DNA from 2 places in the Comamonas sp. E6 genome. Region 1 is predicted to be linked to the other one. Evidence: predicted binding sites of a transcription regulator. Region 1 holds the regulator's gene; the other holds the start of a gene.
The links. Region 1 encodes FNR, which switches genes on or off when oxygen is low (the NO sensors DNR and NnrR bind a similar motif). Its sites were predicted from a motif close to TTGATNNNNATCAA; they were not measured.

Region 2: a site for FNR is predicted at 3,785-3,798, ahead of CSE6_RS10705 (OmpW family protein). Genes of this name have one in related genera too.

Annotation. Positions count from the first base shown of each region.
Region 1 is NZ_BBXH01000015.1:132,442-140,314, forward strand. It holds gene CSE6_RS14450 (HD-GYP domain-containing protein) at 1-768, opposite strand, end outside; gene CSE6_RS14455 (sulfite exporter TauE/SafE family protein) at 879-1,592, opposite strand; gene hemN (oxygen-independent coproporphyrinogen III oxidase) at 1,596-2,978, opposite strand; gene fnr (fumarate/nitrate reduction transcriptional regulator Fnr) at 3,247-3,969, shown strand; gene CSE6_RS14470 (hypothetical protein) at 4,033-4,296, opposite strand; gene CSE6_RS14475 (FixH family protein) at 4,554-4,859, opposite strand; gene ccoG (cytochrome c oxidase accessory protein CcoG) at 4,986-6,428, opposite strand; gene ccoP (cytochrome-c oxidase, cbb3-type subunit III) at 6,511-7,422, opposite strand; gene CSE6_RS14490 (CcoQ/FixQ family Cbb3-type cytochrome c oxidase assembly chaperone) at 7,450-7,587, opposite strand; gene ccoO (cytochrome-c oxidase, cbb3-type subunit II) at 7,605-7,873, opposite strand, start outside.
Region 2 is NZ_BBXH01000011.1:203,918-211,790, forward strand. It holds gene CSE6_RS10685 (DUF5682 family protein) at 1-1,064, shown strand, start outside; gene CSE6_RS10690 (VWA domain-containing protein) at 1,067-2,272, shown strand; gene CSE6_RS10695 (hypothetical protein) at 2,306-2,515, opposite strand; gene CSE6_RS10700 (DUF808 domain-containing protein) at 2,659-3,678, shown strand; gene CSE6_RS10705 (OmpW family protein) at 3,882-4,496, shown strand; gene egtD (L-histidine N(alpha)-methyltransferase) at 4,904-5,959, shown strand; gene egtB (ergothioneine biosynthesis protein EgtB) at 5,946-7,274, shown strand; gene CSE6_RS10720 (O-acetylhomoserine aminocarboxypropyltransferase/cysteine synthase family protein) at 7,302-7,873, opposite strand, start outside.

The sequences.
Region 1 (7,873 bases):
AAGTGGAAAGCCTGAACCATCGGCCCATTCATGATGCTGGGCGATGGCCGTCGTGACGGAAGGAGGATAGCCCATGGATAGAGCCAATGCCACCGACTCTCCGACATGACGCGCATACACGGTCTCTCGCAGAGGCGTGCGGCCCGTGCCCTGATTCAGTGCATTGGCCGATGCAGAAATCTCAAGCCCCGGCTTGCCGATGTCATGCAACAGGGCCGCCGTGCCCAGATCCTTCAATACGTCATCGCACAGGCCCAGCGTCTTACCCAGCAACAGGCTCAGCACGGAGACATTGACACCATGTACGCCAAAGGTGGCGCCCCCCGTATCCGCGAGCAGATGCAAACTCAGATCACGAGCCTGCGCCAGTTTGACGACTTGCTGTGCAACCAGCATATCCGTCGTTGTCCGCGCCTTCTCGGGGTTGACAGGCAACAAGGCCTGCACGTCATCAAATACGGAAACCGCGCCCAGAAACCTGGACTGCACGCCCAAAATACTGTTGCGCCAGGCATGCGCATCGTTCTCGGGGGGGGCAGGAGCGGGTTGAGGGTCTTCGGCCGGAGGCGCTGCCGCAGCTTCCAGATCGCTTCTCGATAGATCGACCTGAACTGCCTTGAGCTTCAGGGTCCTGAGTGTCTGCAACTGCTCGTCATTGACAATCTTGAAGCTGCTGACGGGAAACGGATGGCGCAACCAGCCAGTCTCCAGATGGACATACATGCCGATACGCAGTTGTCCGATATCAATAGCAACGAAACGATTCACTTTGGGCGCTACACACAAGATGAGACATTATTCCGCAGTTCCATGACTGCTCAAGCATGACTAGGGTCTGTTGGGATGCAAACAGCGTCAACAACCCCCTCTTGTGTGACTTATCGGCACCAAAGACTGGGTTTGTAGACCAGGTCCATCCACAAAGCCCAACTCGCAACGCCAATCAGCATCAGACCTGCAACTCTGGTGCCCCACCTGGCCCGCAATGCATTGACATGCGACTGCCCCAGTTGCCACAGCCAGGGCCCCGCCAGCAACCACAGTGCACCACCAACGGCAAAGGCTGCCATGGACAAAGCACCTTGCCAGGCGCCGCCACTCAAGGCCGCCACCAACACCGCCGAATACAGCAAACCACAAGGCATCAGTGCCCAGGCAAAGCCCGCTGCCAGACTGCCGCCCGGCGCGGTGACCCAGGGCTGAACCCTGGCCCAGACGGAACGCCCCGCCCGCTCCAGCCAGGCTGGCTGCCTCGCCTGCACCACCATGGCCAGCCCCCAGGCCATGACCGCCACATGCATCAGCGTCCAAAGTCTCTGCAATGCCGTTGTCTGACTGGTCAGCCAGGCCAGACTTTCCATGGCCACGGCCGCGATCCCGCCCAGCAGGGCATAGGCAGCGATGCGCCCCAGATGAAACAGGCTGGTACGCAGCCATTGGCGTTTTTGCAGGCCGAGCACGACAACTGGCTGCCCGCCGCCGACAGGCTTCGCTGCTGTGACCACACTGCAGGGGGCAGCGCACATCACAAGACAATGGGGCCCACCCACGAGCCCCATGATCAAAGCAGTCCAGACCAGCGAAAACAACATGCGCTAGATGATGCGCGAAAAGCGGGCGCGGTTCCGGTCGGCCTGCAAATATCGGTCAAACAACATGGCTACTCCGCGCACAAAAAACCAGCCCAGACCAGTGACCTTGAAGCCCTCGACGGACAGCTCGACCAAGCCGTTGCGCTGCATCTCTGCCAGCGCATCCAGCTCCGCAGCGAAGTACTCGCGGAAATTGATAAGCCAGGCCTGCTCCATGGGCTCATACAGGACGGAACCCTGGCACATGATGGACATGATGACGGCTCTGCGCACCAGATCGTCACGCGAAAGCGCCAGTCCGCGCTGCACGGGCAACATGCCTCCATCGACGGCATCGTAATACTCTTCAAGAGTCTTGACGTTCTGGCTGTAGGTCGCACCCACCTTACCGATAGCCGATACGCCCAGTGCAATCAGGTCGCAATCAGGCTGGGTGCTGTAGCCCTGAAAATTGCGATGCAGGCGCCCCTGGCGCTTGGCAATGGCCAGAGAGTCGTCAGGCAGCGCAAAGTGGTCCATGCCTACATAGACATAGCCGCCATCCATGAATGCATCAATTGCGCCGGAGAGCATGTTCAGCTTGTCCTGTCCCATAGGCAGGTCTGCCGATTCGATACGCCTTTGCGGCTTGAAACGCTCGGGCAGATGCGCATAGGCATACAGTGCAATGCGATCGGGGCGCAGCTCATTGACCTGTGCCAGCGTGCGCGCAAAAGACTCGGGCGTCTGCCTGGGCAGCCCGTAGATCAGGTCCACATTGATGGAGACAAAGCCCAGGCGGCGCGCCTCGGCCACCAACGAAAAGACTTGCTCGGCGGGCTGCTCGCGGTGCACCGCTTTCTGCACCGCGGGATCAAAGTCCTGCACGCCAAAGCTCAGGCGATTGAACCCCATGTCCCTGAGAGCTCTCAGCCGCTCGTTGCTGACGGTGCGCGGATCGACCTCGATGGAGTACTCGCCCGCGGGATCCAGCTTGAAATGTTCACGCATCAAAACCATCAGCTGCTGCAACTCGGCATCGCTGAAGAAGGTCGGTGTGCCTCCGCCCAGATGCAGCTGGCTTACGAGCTGACCTTTGCCGCAATGCTCGGTATGCATGGCCAGCTCGCGGCTCAGGTAGTCCAGATACTCGGCAGCCTTCTCGTGATGCTTGGTCACGATCTTGTTGCAGGCGCAGTAATAGCAAAGCGACTCACAGAACGGCACATGCACATAAACGGACAGGGGCAAAGCGCGCGAGCCAGAATGCGTCTTGCGCTGCTTGAGTGCCAGTATGTAGTCGTCTGCACCAAAAGCCTCAACAAAACGGTCGGCTGTTGGGAACGATGTGTAGCGTGGGCCGGGGATATCAAAGCGGCTCAGCAACTCAGGCGTGACTGCGGTCATAACTGGGAGTTAGGGTGCGCCCACACTCTGTATAGAGCAGATTTCAATGGAAATCAGATCCTGAAAATCATGCCCAAAATAGGCAAAAGCGCATGTTTTTGAACGAATACAGGCAATGTGCCCCAAGGCAATCACCCTGTCCTTGATGAAAATCAAGAGACCTCAAGGCAAGTGCTGCGACAATTTGATCCATCTCATCTTCAACCACGAGGTCAATGACCAGCGCGACTCTCCACTCTGTGTCTGTCTGCGCCGTTGCAAAAAGCCCATGAATCTTCAGACCATCAAAGCATCCTGCTCCAACTGCAATCTGCGTGAACTGTGCATGCCCATGGGCCTGGACGATGAACAAATGGAGCGCATTGACGAGATTGTGGCCACGCGCCGCAAGGTCAAGCGCGGCGGGCTGCTGTTTCGCAATGGCGAAGAGTTCACCTCTCTGTATGCCATTCGAACCGGCTTCTTCAAGACCAGCGTGGCCACCGAAGACGGACGTGATCAGGTCACAGGCTTTCAGATGGCTGGCGAAATCATTGGTCTGGACGGCATCGTCAACGACCACCACACTTGTGATGCCGTGGCCCTGGAAGACGCCGAGGTCTGCGTCATGCCGTTTGACAAACTGGAGCAGCTCTCGCGCGAGGTCACTGCCCTGCAGAACCATGTGCACAAGGTCATGAGCCGCGAAATCGTGCGCGAGCATGGCGTGATGCTGCTGCTGGGCAGCATGCGTGCCGAAGAGCGCCTGGCGGCCTTTGTGTTGAACCTGGTCCAGCGCCTGTCGGCACGCGGCTTTTCCAAGTCGGAGCTGGTGCTGCGCATGACGCGCGAAGAAATCGGCAGTTACCTGGGCCTCAAGCTCGAGACCGTGAGCCGCACTTTCTCCAAATTTGCAGAGGAAGGTATTGTGGAAGTCAAGCAGCGCCACCTGCGCATCCTGGATACCGAGGCGCTCAAACGCATCGTCAACAGCCAGCAATGCCAGAACTGAACCGAGTCGACAGACACTCTCAAGACAAAGCCCGCGGACAGCGGGCTTTTTTGTCTGTGCGAATTAATCGGGCAGAGGCTCGGAAACGATGCCGCCATTGAGATCGCTGACGGAGCGACCCAGCATCACCGTCATCGCACCTCCGATCAGGGTCACGACCCAGAAGGCAAAAAAAGCGACCGTATAGATGGCTTGGCGCGACCAGTCCAGGGGGGAGCCCAGCCAGTGCACATCCAGCGGGTCCACAAAGGCGAAAACCACCATCTCCATGATTGCCGCCGCCAGAAAGGCCGGCCAGACAATCCACATCCAGCGTCGAGCATCCATCCTGATTCTCCTTGGGCTGTGGGCTTGGTCATATTTTGCACAACAGTGGTGACCGTTCATGCAGGACTGCGGGCATGCACCGTGGCGGGAAACCCTGAATTACTCTCTTTTCAGTAGCGCCTTGCGCAATCCGAATATCAAAAAACCATTTACTTCTACATTAACGTTAGACGGTGCATGCGCAACACGCTCTGATTTTGATATCGGCAACAAAAAAGGCCGCAAAAGCGACCTTGGCGGAGCAAGCGCCGGAGCGCTCAGCGATCCAGCGGATGATCCTTGGCTGGCGTGGCCGCATGATTGCGGCCGGTGACTGCTGGGGCCAGGCTTTTTTCACTTTCGCTCAGGCGCTGGTTGATTTCCATGCCATGGCGGTAGTAGTCAGGGTCAATCACGGGATCGGGCCTGCTCAGTGCGATGTATGCGGTGACAAAGCCGGCAATCACCACGATCACCGGGCCGGCGATGATGAGCCAGACATGGGCAAACTTCCACCAGGGCTTGCCGTCCTCGGGGTGGATGATCTTGGCCGTTTGCGAGACCTTGGCTTGTGCTGCCGACATGATGAAACCTCTTTCCAAAATTCTGACCACCCGAGCACACATGGCAGGGTGGCATAAATTGTTGCCGATTGGCGGTGCCCTTATCCGGCCTCCGTGATGGCTCACGAAGACCGGCAAGACCTGGCATTAACGCGGCACCAGGAACACCGTCTTCTCGGAAATACGCCCTGCTCCGGCAGTCACTGCATCCACATTGAAGTGTACGGGGTGCGAGCCGGGAGTTGCCGAGCCATACGGAATCTGCAGCCGCACCGCAATGCCGCGTGTCTCTGCCGGGCCAACGCTCACTTCCTGCTCGGATGCGACTTCCAGATTCTCCAGGCCCACGGCGCTGATACGGTAGCGCTGCTCGGACTCGGTGGCGTTCATGATCTGCAGACGGTAGACGTTCTCCAGCTTGCCGCCCGCCACGATGCGCGAAAGCGCAGCACGGTCGCGAATCACGTCGACCTTGAGCGGCTCGCGCAGCACCAGACTGGCGATCATGGCGGCGCTGAGGGCCACCAGCACGGCCGAGTAGATCAGCACACGCGGGCGGAAAATGCGGCGAATCACCTGCACCTGCTTCCAGGCCTTGGCTACGGCATTCTGAGTGGTCAATCGGATCAGGCCACGCGGATACTCCATCTTGTCCATCACGGAGTTGCAGGCATCGATGCACAGACCGCAGCCAATGCACTCGTACTGCAGTCCTTTGCGGATATCGATACCCACGGGGCAGACCTGAACGCAAAGCTTGCAATCTATGCAGTCCCCCAGGCCCTGTGCCTTGTAGTCAACGTCTTTCTTGCGCGGGCCGCGAGCTTCACCACGTTCGGCGTCATAACTGACGATCATGGTGTCCTTGTCGAACATGGCACTCTGAAAGCGTGCATAGGGACACATGTACTTGCAGACCTGCTCGCGCATATAGCCGGCGTTGCCGTAGGTGGCGAAGCCGTAGAACGCCACCCAGAAGATCTGCCAGCTGCCCTGGAAGGCCATCAACTCCACACCCAACTCACGGATGGGCACGAAGTAGCCGACAAAGGTGAAACCTGTCCAAAGAGACAGAGCGATCCAGAGAAACTGCTTGAGCGACTTTTTCCAGATCTTCTCCAAAGTCCAGCCGCTCTTGTCGATACGCATGCGGGCACTGCGATCGCCTTCGACCTTGCTTTCGATCCACATGAAGATCTCGGTGTAGACCGTCTGCGGACAGGAGAAGCCACACCACAGGCGCCCGGCCACGGCGGTAAACAGGAACAGCCCCAGCGCGCTGATGATCAGCAGCCCCGTCAGATAGATGAAGTCCTGCGGGTACAGCACCAGTCCGAACAGATAGAAGCGCCGGGCCCCCAGATCGAACAGCACCATCTGGCGCTCGCCCCACTGCAGCCAGGGCAGGCCGTAGAAGACGATCTGGGTCAGAAACACCATGGCCCAGCGCCACCGTGAGAACACGCCACTGATTGAGCGTGAGTACACTTTTTGCTCGGAAGCGAACATAGGCACCAGCTCAGGCCCGCCCTCATGAGGCTCAGGCGTGATCGGTATGACTTTTCGGGGCTTCCCCTGATCGCACGGCATCGCAGTTCCTTAATATTTTTGTAATTACTGAAAATTGAAACGCGAAAAAGGCGGTGCCAGGGCACCGCCTTTTCAAAACGCATTACTTCTGGTTTTGCGTATTCGAAAGACTCCAGACATAGGAAGCCAGCACGGCAATTTGCGCCTCCGTCAACTTCTCTTTCTGGGCAGGCATCTCATTGTGCTTGCCGTTGTTGACGATGTTGACGATTGCCGCCTCACCCCAGCCATGCAGCCAGATGTCATCGGTCAGGTTAGGAGCTCCCAGCGCGGGGTTGCCCTTGCCATCCATGCCGTGACAAGCCGCACAGGCCACGAATTTGGACTTGCCCTGCGAAGCCTTGACGGCATCGTGAGGGCTGCCCGACAGGCTCAGCACATAGTGCGCCACATTGCGCACATCCTCCGCCGAGCCCACGGCTGCCGCCATGGGCGGCATCATGCCGATACGGCCGTTGGTGATGGTCTCCCTGATCTTCTCGGGAGATCCGCCATGCAACCAGTCGCCGTCCGCCAGATTCGGGAAGGACTTGCTGCCGCGAGCGTCAGAGCCGTGGCATTGCGCACAGTTGTTCATGAACAGACGCTCGCCAATGGCCATGGCCTGAGGGTCCTTGGCCATTTCTTCGGTAGGCATGCTGGTGAACTTGGCATACAGAGGCTCCAGGTCCGCCTTGGCCTTGGCCATTTCCTTGTCGTAGGCGCCGGTCTGGCTCCAGTCCAGCTTGCCGCCGAAGCCGCCCAGACCTGGGTAGACCACAAGATAGCCCAGGCTGAAAACCACGGTGATCACGAACAGACCCATCCACCACTTGGGCATGGGGTTGTTGAGTTCACGCAGGTCTTCGTCCCAGACATGGCCTGTGGTGTTGTCGCCCGAGGGAACGACCTTCTTGCGGGCCACCAGAATCAGCAGCAGCAAGCAGCCAAAGATGCCGATCAGCGTAATCGCCGCGACATACACCGACCAGAAATTGTTAATGAAATCGCTCATGGGATGTTCTCGTTGTGGTGATCAGACTCAGTCTTCCAGGAATGGAACCTGAGCTGCCTCGTCAAAACGGGCCTGGTTGCGGCGGGCATACGCCCACCACCAGATGCCCACGAAACACGCCAGCGATGCCAGCGTGGCCACGATACGCATGGTGGTGATATCCATTTCCAGCCCTTTCTCTCTTACTTGACGGCGCGACCAAGGACCTGCAGATAGGCAATCACTGCCTCCATCTCCGTCTTGTCCTTGACCTCGGCCTGAGCACCGGCGATTTCCGCATCGGTGTACGGCACACCCACCTTGCGCAGCGCGCTCATGCGTGTTGCCACAGCCGTGTCATCCACCTTGTTGGCTTCCAGCCAGGGGTAAGCAGGCATATTGGACTCGGGCACCACGTCACGCGGGTTGTTCAGGTGGATGCGATGCCATTCGTCGCTGTACTTGCCACCCA
Region 2 (7,873 bases), on a different contig from region 1:
ATGCCCAGCGCAACCGGGGTACTTTCCGCGAAAGCTGGCAGCTGCAGTGGGAGCCCGAGCTGGCAGTGCGCATCATCGAGGCCAGCGTGCACGGCGCGACCGTGGCCCAGGCCGCCACGGCCAAGCTGCGCTCCAGCCTGACGACCGAGACCTCGCTGCCCGAAATCGCGCAGGCCATCGACGATGCGTTGCTGGCCGATTTGCCGCAGCTGGTCGAAGCCCTGATCGCCACGCTGGCCCAGCGTGCAGCTACCACGGGCGATGTGGCCCAGCTGCTGCAGGCCTTGCCGCCGCTGGCCAATGTCTATCGCTATGGCAGCGTGCGCCAGACCGATACCGCCTTGCTTGCCGGCGTGATCGATTCGCTGGTGCTGCGCGCCGCCATCGGCCTGCCTGTTGCCTGCATGGCCATGGATGAGGATGCTGCGGCCGCCATGAAGACCAAGGTGCTGGCGGCGCACGAGGCACTGCGGCTGCGCACCAGCGACGGCCAGGCGCAACAGGCGGTGGATGCCTGGCGTCTGGCACTGCGCAGCCTGGCCATGGGGGATGCCGCAGCGGCGCTGCTGCGCGGCATGGCCTGCCGTTTGCTGCTGGATGAGCAGTTGCTGGAAAGCGCTGAGATCGTGCGTCAGTTCAACCGAAATCTTTCGCTGGGCGCGGCGCCCATGGATGTGGCCGCCTGGCTGGACGGTTTCCTGAACCAGCAGGCGCTGGTGTTGCTGCATGACGAGTCCATCTGGGGTGCTGTCGATGCCTGGCTCAGCGGTCTGGGCGAGGTGCAGTTTGCCCAGATTCTGCCGCTGGTGCGGCGCAGCTTCTCGACCTTCAGCAATCACGAGCGCCAAAGCCTGGGCGACAAGGTCAAGCGAACTCCTGTGGGGGGCGCTGCGGCACCTGGTCCTGCTGTGGGCGCTGCGGACGACGCCGCGCCCTGGGATGAGTCGCGTGCCTTGCGGGCCTTGCCCGTGCTCAATGAGTTGCTGGGATTGAATCTGCCACAGGCGCTGATGGGACAAGCCCAGGCAGCTACCGATTTTGATGCGGCTGCGGCCAGGGTGTGACGATGAATCAAACAGCAAATTTGGCGACCGAGCCGCAACAGGAGTCCGAAGAGCTGCAGCCCACCACGCGGCTGCAGCGCTGGCGCATGGTACTGGGCAGCCCCGCTGACGCCAGTTGCGGCGGTGTGACGGGCCGCTTGCAGGAGATGGACCAGGCGCTGGCCGCCTTGTATGAGGAAGACAGCAAGCTGGCATCGCGCAAGGGTGGACGCGGCAACTCCTCGCCTTCGGTTTCGCGCTGGCTGGGCGATATCCGCAAATACTTTCCGAGCCAGGTCGTGCAGGTCATGCAGCGCGATGCCATGGAGCGTCTGAATCTGCGCGAGCTGCTGCTGCAGCCCGAAATGCTGGAGAACGTGCAGCCCGATGTGCATCTGGTGGCGGACCTGATTTCGCTGGGCTCGGTGATTCCGCAGAACACCAAGGCCACGGCGCGGCTGGTGGTGCGCAAGGTGGTGGACGAGCTGATGAAAAAGCTCGAGGAGCCCATGCGCAGTGCCGTGGCCGGGGCGCTGGACCGCAGCCAGCGCAACCGACGCCCGCGCCATGCAGAAATCGACTGGAATCGCACCATACGCGCCAACCTGCGCCATTGGCAGCCCGAGTACAAGACCATTGTTCCGGAGACGCTGATCGGCTATGGACGCAAGGCGCGCCGCCCGCAGCGCGAGGTGATTCTGTGCATTGACCAGAGCGGCTCCATGGCCAACTCGGTGGTCTATTCCAGCATCTTCGGTGCGGTGATGGCCAGCCTGCCGGCCGTGGCCACCAAGCTGGTGGTGTTTGATACGGCCGTGGTTGACCTGACGGAAAAACTCGACGATCCCGTCGATGTGCTGTTTGGCGTGCAACTGGGTGGCGGCACCGATATCAACGGTGCGGTCGGCTATTGCCAGGGGCTGATCAGCGAGCCGCGCAACAGCATTCTGGTGCTGATCTCCGACCTCTACGAAGGCGGTGTGGAGTCGGGCCTGCTGCGCCGCGCCAACGAGCTGGTGGAAGCAGGCGTGCAGTTCATCACGTTGCTGGCGCTCAGCGACGAGGGTGCGCCGGCCTATGACGCGGAACTGGCGGCCAAGCTGGCGGCACTGGGCGTGCCCTCGTTTGCTTGTACCCCCGATGCCTTTCCACAGCTCATGGCAGCGGCCATCCGCCGCGACGATGTGGCAGCCTGGGCGGCGACACAGGGCTTCAAGACCAGCAAATAAGGAGACTGCCCGAAGAAGGCTGCTTGTTGAGGCTCAGCCCGGCAGATCGATACCAAGCTTGGCCAGTCTGGCGGCCATCACATCGCGGCGGCGCGCGGCCTTGGCAGCGGTTTCGCTGACCGTTGCAATGGTCTTGGGGCCTTTGCCCGCTGCGGCCTTGACCAGTTCCGCCTTCTTGGCGGCCTCTGCGGCAAGTTTGCGGTAGCTGGCAATCAGTTCGGCATGAGCGATGGCTTGAGTCACAGGGTTTCCGTTCGATGAGGGCGCTCATTGTCGCTGCAAAGCCTTGGCCGTGCTGATCGCGTAGGCGATTGGCAACTTCCTGCTGCAGTCGCTGCACGGTTTGCAGGCATGATAGTGGACATTGAAACCAACTGGGGAGTGCGATGGCAGGTGCCGGCCTTTTGATGCTGCTAGACGATATTGCAAGCATGCTCGACGATGTGGCCTTGATGACCAAGACCGCTGCGGGCAAGAGCACAGCAATCCTGGATGATGTGGCCACACAGACCAAGGTGGCGGTGCAGAAGACGGCCGGCGTGCTGGGCGATGATCTGGCTCTCAATGCCGAGCAGGTCACGGGAGTGAAGGCCAATCGGGAGTTGCCAGTGGTCTGGGCGGTGGCCAAAGGTTCGTTGATGAACAAGGCCATCCTGGTGCCCGCAGCGCTATTGATCAGCGCCTTTGTGCCCTGGTTGATCACGCCTTTGCTGATGGTGGGGGGCGCTTTTCTGTGCTTCGAAGGCGTGGAAAAGATCCTTGAGCTGTTTCACAAGCACAAAAAGCATGATGCGCATGATGCCGTGGTGGATGCCGAGGAGGCTACCCATAAAGGTGTTGCGCCTTCATCGGTGCGTGCCGCGCGTGAAAAGCAGATGGACCCGATGGAGTACGAAAAGCAGAAGGTCAAGGGGGCCGTGCGCACGGACTTTATCTTGTCGGCCGAAATCATGGCGATTGCGCTGGGTACGGTGTCCGCCAAACCCATCTGGGAGCAGGCCTCGGTGCTGATCGCAGTAGCTCTGGCCATCACCGTGTTCGTCTATGGACTGGTGGCCGGGATCGTGCGCATGGATGATGTGGGCGGCTGGCTGATGGCCAAGAGCAGCAGCGCTGCCAAGGCCATGGGCCGTGGTCTGATTGCTTTTACCCCGTGGCTGATGCGCGGGCTGTCCATCGTGGGCACGGCTGCCATGTTCATGGTGGGCGGTAGCTTGCTGGTGCACGGCATAGAGCCTGTCGAACATTGGATAGAGCAGGTGATTGTGCCCACGGGCGGTATTGTTGCAGCGCTGGGACCGGTGTTGGTACATGTGCTGGTTGGGGCCGTCATTGGCGGTGCGGTTGTGGTGTGCATGGAGTTGTGGCACAAGCTGCGACCAGCCAGGGTGGCTCATCCGAATTGACGACTACCATCACTGCTGAAGCAAATTTTTGCGCTTCATCAGTGTCCTGGGCGGACGTGGCCGATGGGCAACGTCCGCTTTTTTCTTTGCGGTGTTGGTGTGCGGGTTGACTTGGGACAAACCCGTGTGGCAGTGGCTTTGCTTCAATGGATGCCAAGGGATGCAAAGCATTGCACTCACCCAATTCTTCAAGGAAAGAACCCATGAAAAAGACTCTGATCGCGATTGCTGCTGTTGCCAGCGCCCTGACGGCCGGTACCGCTTTTGCCCAATCTTCGTTTGACGGCTCCAGCCCTTGGCAGGTTCGCGTGCGCGCACTGCATCTGGACAGCGACAACGGTGGCGCTGCCGGAGACGCAGGCGTGAGCATCAACAACAAATGGATGCCTGAGCTGGACGTGTCCTACTTCTTCACGCCCAACATTGCAGCAGAGCTGGTGCTGACCTATCCCCAAAAGCATGATGTGCGCCTGAATGGCGGCAAGATCGGTTCGCTCAAGCATCTGCCCCCCACCTTGCTGGCGCAGTACCACTTCACCAACTTCGGGGCCTTCAAGCCTTATGTGGGGGCAGGCGTGAACTACACACGCTTCTCGAACGTGGACATCCTGGATGGTGCCGTGACCGTGAAGAAGAACAGCTTTGGCGGCGCGCTGCAGGTCGGCTTCGACTATGCGCTGGACAAGAACTGGTCGCTGAACTTCGACATCAAGAAGGTGTATCTGGGTACCAAGGTCACAGGTGCAGGCGTGTTTGAAAACACCAAGTTCAAGGTTGACCCATGGCTGGTGGGTGTGGGCGTGGGCTATCGCTTCTGATAGCTTCACGGCAAAGAGTGTTCTTGTCTGCGGCCTTCTTCCCGCAGGCGAGGCACGCACCGCAGGCTCTGCGGTGCATCGGAGTCAGCAGGTCGGCATGGCCTGATGACTTCGGAGGCTAGGGTGTATGTTTAGATCGGTATTCCGCCAGCGCGGGGTACCGATTTTTTTTGCTGAATTCTTTGGCCAGTATTGACTTTGTCAGCATTGCTGCATGCGCATGCAGTAAAAGGATCGCTGGCTTCAGTCCTACTTCTGCCGATTGCCGGCCGCGCTAGGCTGAGGGTCTAAGAACGTGTTTACGATCTCCTTGCACTCCAACGCGGTAAGCACGTTCTAAAGCAGGCTTGGCAGTGATGGCGCGGGCAATGGCTGCATCGCGCGATCAGCTCATCAGGAGGATCAGCATGCGCGCGACACCGGACAGGCAGGCAGCATCGATAGAGTTTGCATCACGCGCAGGGCGCATTCCATTGCCTCTGGCGTCCTCGTTGAGACCTCCACCGCTTCAGGACGAGGGTTGCAGCTTCATGGACGCGTATATCCCCCCGACGCATCTGCGCTATGAGCTGGCGCAGGGGCTGATGCAGCGGCAGGCGCAGATTTCTCCCAAGTTCCTATATGACGCGCATGGCTGCGCCTTGTTTGAGCAGATAACCGAGCTGCCCGAGTACTACCCCACAAGAACCGAGGCTGCCATCATGGCCCGCTACGACCTGGAGATCGCCCAGGCCATGGCGGGTTGCCAGGTGTTGATAGAGCTGGGAGCGGGCAATTGCGAAAAAGTGCGACGCCTGTGCCGCAGCGTGGGGCCGCAGCAGTTTCTGGGAGTGGATATTGCGGTCGAGTTTCTGCAGGCCGCTGTGGCCAGGCTGGAGCATGACTTCCCGCGACTTACGGCTCGTGCAGTTGCGGCGGATTTCACGGGGGACTGGCATTTGCCGTCAGGCGTGCCACAGACACGGCGTGAGCTGTTCTATCCTGGCTCCTCGATCGGCAACTTCGATACGCAGCAGGCTTTGCATATGCTCGGACACATGCATTCACTTCTGGGGGGCGACGGCGGGCTGCTGATTGGCATTGATCTGCCCAAGCCGGTACCGGTTCTGATAGCCGCTTACGACGATGAGCAGGGCGTCACAGCCGAATTCAATCTCAATGTGCTCAATCATGTGAACCGTCTACTGGGCAGCGATTTCAATCTTCAGGACTGGGCGCATGAGGCGCGCTTCGACAGTCGGACATCGCGGATAGAGATGCATTTGCGCGCCCGTCGCCCCGTCATGGTGTGCTGGCCTCAGGGCCTGCGCTATTTTGCTCAGGGCGAGACCATCCATACGGAGAACAGCTACAAATACCCGCTGTCCGATTTCCTCTCCATGCTGGCATGCGCGGGATTTGCCGAACCCAGGGTCTGGACCGATGAGCAGCAATGGTTTGCCGTCATTCATGCCCAAGTCTGAAACCATGGTGCGGCCATTTTTCATGGCGCCTGCTGCCAGGGACTGGATAGTGCTGGCGCAGCAGTTCGAGCGGGTGAGGGCCTGCACGCAAAAGCTGGCTGCGCCCTTGTCTGCAGAAGACGCCTGCGTGCAATCCATGCCGGACGCCAGTCCTGCCAAATGGCATCTTGCCCATACCAGCTGGTTCTTCGAAACCTTTGTACTGGCCGTGCACCAGCCAGGGCATCAGGCTTTTGACGGCAGTTTTCGCATGCTGTTCAACTCCTACTACCAGCAGGTGGGTGCACGTCATCCCAGAGCCCAGCGGGGCTTGCTGACCAGACCGGCTCTGGCGCAGGTCATGGCCTATCGCGCTGTGGTGGATGAGCAGATGCTGGCACTGATGGCCGCCATGAAAGAGAAAAGTCCGACGACGCAGCAGGTCGTTGCTCAGCTCGTCGCATTGGGCTTGCAGCACGAGCAGCAGCATCAGGAGTTGATGCTCACCGATATCAAGCATTTGCTTTCTTGTCACCCGCTCTGGCCTGCTTATGCGTCAGATGGGGTAGCAGAGGAGAATTGCGTGCAGGCCTATGCCGATCTCACATGGCTGCCACTTGAGGCAGGCATCTACAGCATAGGTCATGGTGGCGGCAGCTTTGCGTTTGACAATGAAATGCCGAGGCACAGTGTCTATGTGCAAGCTGCGCAGATTGCATCGAGGCCCGTGAGCAATGGCGAGTTTCTGCGTTTTGTGCTGGATGGCGGCTACGGTCAGCCTCAATGGTGGTTGGCCGAAGGCTGGGACTGGTGCCAGGCCCAGCAACTGAGCCACCCCTGGTACTGGAGGCAAGCTGAGGATGCTGCGGGTGATGCGGGCTGGCAGGAGTTCAGCCTGTATGGCGTGACGGCTCTGCATGCGCTGAGGCCTGTCTGCCATATCTCCTATTTCGAGGCTGATGCCTATGCGCGCTGGGCCGGTGCGCGCCTGCCGACGGAGATGGAGTGGGAGGTGGCAATGGGTGCGCATGACTGGCCTGTGTCCTCGTCAGTGGGTCATGCCAGCCTGCACCCTGAAGTCTCGGGCGCTCATCATGGGGTGGCAACTGGCCAGGTCTGGGAGTGGACGCATTCGTCCTATGCCGCCTACCCGGGCTTTCGCGTGGCCGAGGGTGCCGTGGGGGAGTACAACGGAAAATTCATGGTCAACCAGTATGTGCTGCGCGGAGGCTCCTGCCTCACGCCTGCCGGTCATGCGCGGCTGACCTATCGCAACTTCTTTCCCGCAACGGCTCGATGGCAGATGACGGGGCTGCGGCTGGCGCGCGATGCCTGAAGTCGCGCGCCGGAGTCTCAGCCCGCTTCAGACCTGTTCCAACGCCTGGTTCAGGTCGGCCAGCAGATCGTCAATATGCTCGATGCCCACGGACAGGCGCACCATGCCTTCGGTCACGCCGGCCTTGGCCAGTTCGTCCGTATCCAGCTGACGGTGCGTGGTTGAAGCAGGGTGGGTGGCCAGCGACTTGGCATCGCCGATATTGACCAGGCGCGTGAACAGCTGCAGCGCATCCAGGAAACGCGCACCGGCCGCACGGCCTTCGCTGCCCTTGAGGCTGAACGACAGAATGCCCGATGCGCGGCCGCCAGACTGTTTTTGCACGATGGCGTGGTCGGGGTGGTCTTTCAGGCCTGCATAGCGCACCCATTCCACCTTGGAGTGTTTTTGCAGCGTTTCTGCAATCTTCTGCGTGTTTTCGCAGATGCGGTCCATGCGCAGGGCCAGGGTTTCGATGCCTTGCAGAATCTGGAAGGCGTTCTGCGGCGAGATGGCGGCGCCCATATTGCGCAGCGGAACGACGCGGGCGCGGCCGATGAAGGCGGCGGGGCCCAGTGCTTCGGTGTAGACCACGCCGTGATAGCTGACGTCGGGTTCGT